2 regions of the Streptomyces sp. NPDC056948 genome follow, and region 2 is predicted to be linked to the other one. Evidence: riboswitches for the same ligand, from Rfam matches in the RefSeq annotation. Region 2 holds a riboswitch; the other holds the start of a gene.
The links. Region 2 has a riboswitch for cobalamin ahead of ACFTZL_RS04185 (energy-coupling factor ABC transporter permease). Riboswitches for the same ligand answer to the same signal wherever they lie in the genome.
Positions count from the first base shown of each region.

Region 1: another riboswitch for cobalamin. It lies ahead of ACFTZL_RS22650 (ABC transporter substrate-binding protein); the one in region 2 lies ahead of ACFTZL_RS04185 (energy-coupling factor ABC transporter permease).

Region 1 covers NZ_JBHUQX010000174.1:3,614-5,804, forward strand. The annotation lists gene ACFTZL_RS22645 (FecCD family ABC transporter permease) at 1-309, opposite strand, end outside; gene ACFTZL_RS22650 (ABC transporter substrate-binding protein) at 345-1,304, opposite strand; cobalamin riboswitch at 1,431-1,621, opposite strand; gene ACFTZL_RS22655 (CoA-binding protein) at 1,703-2,116, shown strand; gene ACFTZL_RS22660 (4-hydroxybenzoate 3-monooxygenase) at 2,125-2,191, shown strand, end outside.
Region 2 covers NZ_JBHUQX010000018.1:21,095-23,285, reverse strand. The annotation lists gene ACFTZL_RS04190 (protein kinase) at 1-871, shown strand, start outside; cobalamin riboswitch at 928-1,135, shown strand; gene ACFTZL_RS04185 (energy-coupling factor ABC transporter permease) at 1,165-1,866, shown strand; gene ACFTZL_RS04180 (energy-coupling factor ABC transporter substrate-binding protein) at 1,863-2,191, shown strand, end outside.

The DNA.
Region 1 (2,191 bases), on a different contig from region 2:
CACGCCCAGCACGACGATGACGACCGCGCCGGTGGAGGCGCCCGAGGACACCCCGAGCACGAACGGATCGGCGAGCGGGTTGCGCAGCAGCGACTGCATCACCGCCCCGCACACGGCGAGTCCCGCCCCGCACACGGCCGCGAGCAGGGTGCGCGGCAGCCGTAGCTGCCAGACGATCCCGTCCCGGATCGGTGTCAGGTCGGAGCTGCCGATCCCCAGGTGGGACGCGACGACGGACCACACGTCCCCGACCCGGATGTCGGCCGGTCCGATGGTGATCGCCAGGGCCACGGAGACCACCAGCAGCATGGCGCCCGCGACACCGAGCGCCGGCCCGCGGACGGTCACTTCACGAGCCCGAACTCACGCAGTCCGGCCGCGACCTTCTCCACGCCCGCGACCGTGCGGATGGTCGGGTTCATGGCCTGCCCGCTGAGCAGCACGTACCGCTTGTGCTTGACGGCGTCCATGTTCTTGGTGACCGGATCGGACTCCAGGAAGGCTATCTTCCGCTTCGCCGACTCGGCGGTCTCCGAGTCGCGGGTCAGGTCGCCGATGACGAGGACGTCCGGGTTGCGGTCGGCGACCGTCTCCCAGTTGACCTGCGGCCACTCCTCGTGGGTGTCGTCGAAGACGTTCTTCGCGCCGAGGGCTCGGGTCATGATGCCGGGCGCTCCGCAGCAGCCGGCCATGTAGGGCGACTCGGAGTTGGCGAACCAGTACAGCAGGGAGACGTCCGAGGCGTCGATGCCCCGCGTGGCCTTCTTCATCCGCTGCTGGAGGGAGGCCACGAGCTCGTCGCCGCGGTCCTTCACTCCGAACACGGTCGCGAGGTCCCGCACCTCGCCGTAGACGGCGTCGATGCCCAGCGCCTTGTCGCGCTTGCCGTCGCCGCCGCCCGAGTTGTCCTTGCCGGCGCAGTCGGACGGGGAGACGTAGGTGGGCACGCCGAGCTTCTCGAACTGGTCGCGGGTGGCGACGCCGCCCTTGCCGAGGGTGGAGACGAAGGACGCGGCGACGAAATCGGGCTCGGAGTCCAGGACCCGCTCGAAGGAGGGGTTGTTCTCGGCGATGCGCGGCACCTTCGCGTTGGCCTTCTCCAGCCCCTTCATCACGGGGTCGGTCCAGGTCGCCGTGCCGGCCATCCGGTCGGCGAGACCGAGGGAGAGCAGGATCTCGGTGGTGCCCTGGTTGAGGGAGACGGCGTGCCGGGGCGCCTTGTCGACCCGGACCTTCCGGCCGCAGTTGTCGAGGGTGGCGGCCGCGTCGGCCGTGGGGGCCTTCGAGCCCCCGCAGCCGGTCATGAGCAGGGAGCCGGCCGCGAGCAGGACGGCGGCACGGGCGGGTCGGGCGAGGGGCAAGGAAACCAGTCCTCAGACGTCGAGGGCCCGATCGCGGAGCCCGGTCGTACGGTGCTCCCCCGCCGCCGGCCGGCCGCGGGGGCCGCCAGCAGGTCTTCGGACTCGGGTTCATCCGGTGCGGGGCGCCTTCCCGTACGGCATACGAGCCGTTCAGTGGCCGCGGCCCCGCCCGTCCCCCTCACCGCTGCGCGTCAGTTCCGGATTCGCACCGGATTCCCTGACCCACGTACATGGGTTCGACTGGCCTCGGCAAGCTATCACGGAGGGCATCGGGGAATCACCGCGCGCCCTGCGTCGTTGCCCGGACAGCAGCTCTTCCACGACTCCCGAGGAGGCCGCCGGTGTACGGCGACGACGCAACGGTCCGCAGGATCCTCACCGAGCTCGGCGACACCTGGGCCGTGGTGGGCCTGTCGTCGAACCGGCAGCGCGCGGCGTACGGCGTCGCCGCGGTGCTCCAGCGGTACGGCAAGCGCGTCGTGCCCGTGCACCCCAAGGCGGAGACCGTGCACGGCGAGCAGGGGTACGCCAGTCTGGCGGACATCCCCTTCGACGTGGACGTCGTGGACGTGTTCGTGAACAGCGACCTCGCCGGAGCGGTCGCGGACGAGGCGGTCGCGAAGGGCGCCGGGGCGGTGTGGTTCCAGCTCGGCGTCATCGACGCGGCGGCGTACGACCGCACCCGGACCGCGGGCCTGGAGATGGTGATGGACCGCTGTCCGGCGATCGAGATCCCCCGGCTCGGGGCTTCATAATTGGGCGCATGACCCACGCCTCCTCCCCTTCGAACTCCGATGCCCCGCAACACTTCCCGGTCGTCGTGGTGGGTG
Region 2 (2,191 bases):
CGCCTCCGACATGTACTCCCTGGGGTGTCTGCTCTACCAACTCCTCAGCGGCCGACCGCCGTTCCAGGCCGACACCGCCGTCGCGCTCCTCCACCAGCACCTCGACTCCGCGCCCGTACCGCCTCGCGAGCTCGGTGTCGCCGGACTCCCGCCGGCCTTCGAGAACTACCTGCTCGGCCTGCTCGCCAAGCAGCCCGAGGACCGGCCCACCGCCCAGCAGACCGCCGAGTGGTTCGCCGGCGGCGCCTGGCGAGGACTGCCCGAGCCGCTGCCGGAGGCCGCGCCCCCGGTGACGTCCGCCACGCCGAGGCCGTATCCGGCCGCCGAGACCCGCAACCCGGCCACGTACGCGCTGCCCGGCGCCCCGGGGCTGCGCACCGGCCGCGCGGCCCAGGCCGGCCGTTCGCGTCGCGCCGCGCCCCGGGGCGGCACCGACAACCGGCGCAGGGCGGCCGCGACGGTCGCCGCGGCGGCGCTCTTCGCCGCGGCGATGCTCGCCGGCATGCTGTGGTTCTCGCCCGACGACACCGCGACGGAGGGCACGGAACCCGACGCGTCCCCCTCCGCGAGCAGCCCCGCCGCCACACCGTCCGCCGACTCGGCCTCACCCCTCTCCTCGGCTCCGGCGGCGGACACGGATCCGGGCGCCGGCACTCCGGCCGCCGGCACTCCGGCCGCCGGCACAGTGGCCGATATCACCCCGTCCACCACCGCGCCCCCTCCCGCGACCCCCGTCGAAGCGACGCCGAGCCCGACGGCTCCGGCGCAGGAGACGGCCGACCCACCGCGAAAGGCGGACAAACCCCAGCAGGACAAGCCCCGTCAGACCTGGGAGAACGGGGACGACGATGACGACGGGGGCGACGACTGAGCGGCCCTGCGCCGGTGTGCGAGCGGACGCCCCCTCGCGCGCCCCCTTGGGTGGCTTGTCATCGTCCTTATCTCGGCACTACTGTCACCACGCCTTGGTGAACGGGAAATCCGGTGTGATGCCGGTGCGGCCCTCGCCACTGTGAATCGGGAAGTCCGGCTCCGGCCCTCACGGGCAGCCACTGGGTCCTTGTGACCCGGGAAGGCGGAGTACGGGCGGTGGTACCCGTCAGCCAGGAGACCGGCCAAGGCGCGTCAACCATCCACGAGGTGCTGGAGAGGGTCTGCTGAGCCATGCACATAGCCGAGGGTTTTCTGCCGCCCGCACACGCGGTCGCCTGGAGCGTCGCGTCGGCGCCGTTCGTCGTCCACGGGGTCCGGTCGCTCACCCGTGAGGTGCGCGAGCACCCCGAGAGCACCCTGCTCCTCGGTGCCTCCGGTGCCTTCACGTTCGTCCTGTCCGCCCTGAAACTGCCGTCGGTCACCGGCAGTTGCTCCCACCCCACCGGAACGGGCCTGGGGGCCATCCTGTTCCGGCCACCCATCATGGCGGTGCTGGGCACCATCACCCTGCTCTTCCAGGCGCTGCTGCTCGCACACGGCGGTCTGACCACGCTCGGCGCCAATGTCTTCTCCATGGCGATCGTCGGGCCCTGGGCCGGATACGCCGTCTACAAACTGCTGCGGCGGTACGACGTGCCGCTGATGGTCGCGGTCTTCTTCGGGGCGTTCTTCGCCGACCTGTCCACGTACTGCGTCACCAGCGTGCAACTGGCGCTCGCCTTCCCCGACCCGGGCAGCGGGTTCGTGGGCGCGCTCGGCAAGTTCGGCACCATTTTCGCCGTCACCCAGATCCCGCTCGCGGTGAGCGAGGGGCTGCTGACGGTGCTCGTGATGCGGCTGCTGGTGCAGTCCAGCAAGGGAGAACTGACCCGGCTGGGTGTGCTCCTCGCCAAGAAGCAGTCCGTGACCGAGACCGAGGCAGTGGCCCGATGAAGAAGAACACGAAGATCAACCTCCTGTTGCTGCTCGCCGTGATCGCGCTCGCCGTACTGCCGCTCGCGCTCGGCCTCGGCGACCACAAGGAGGAGCCGTTCACGGGCGCCGACGGTGAGGCGGAGACGGCGATCACCGAGATCGAGCCGGACTACAAGCCCTGGTTCTCGCCGCTGTACGAGCCGCCGTCGGGTGAGATCGAGTCGGCCCTGTTCTCCCTGCAGGCGGCGCTCGGCGCCGGTGTCCTCGCCTACTACTTCGGTCTGCGCCGGGGCCGGCGGCAGGGTGAGCAGCAGGCGCGGGAGCGGGACGCCGAGGAGTCCAC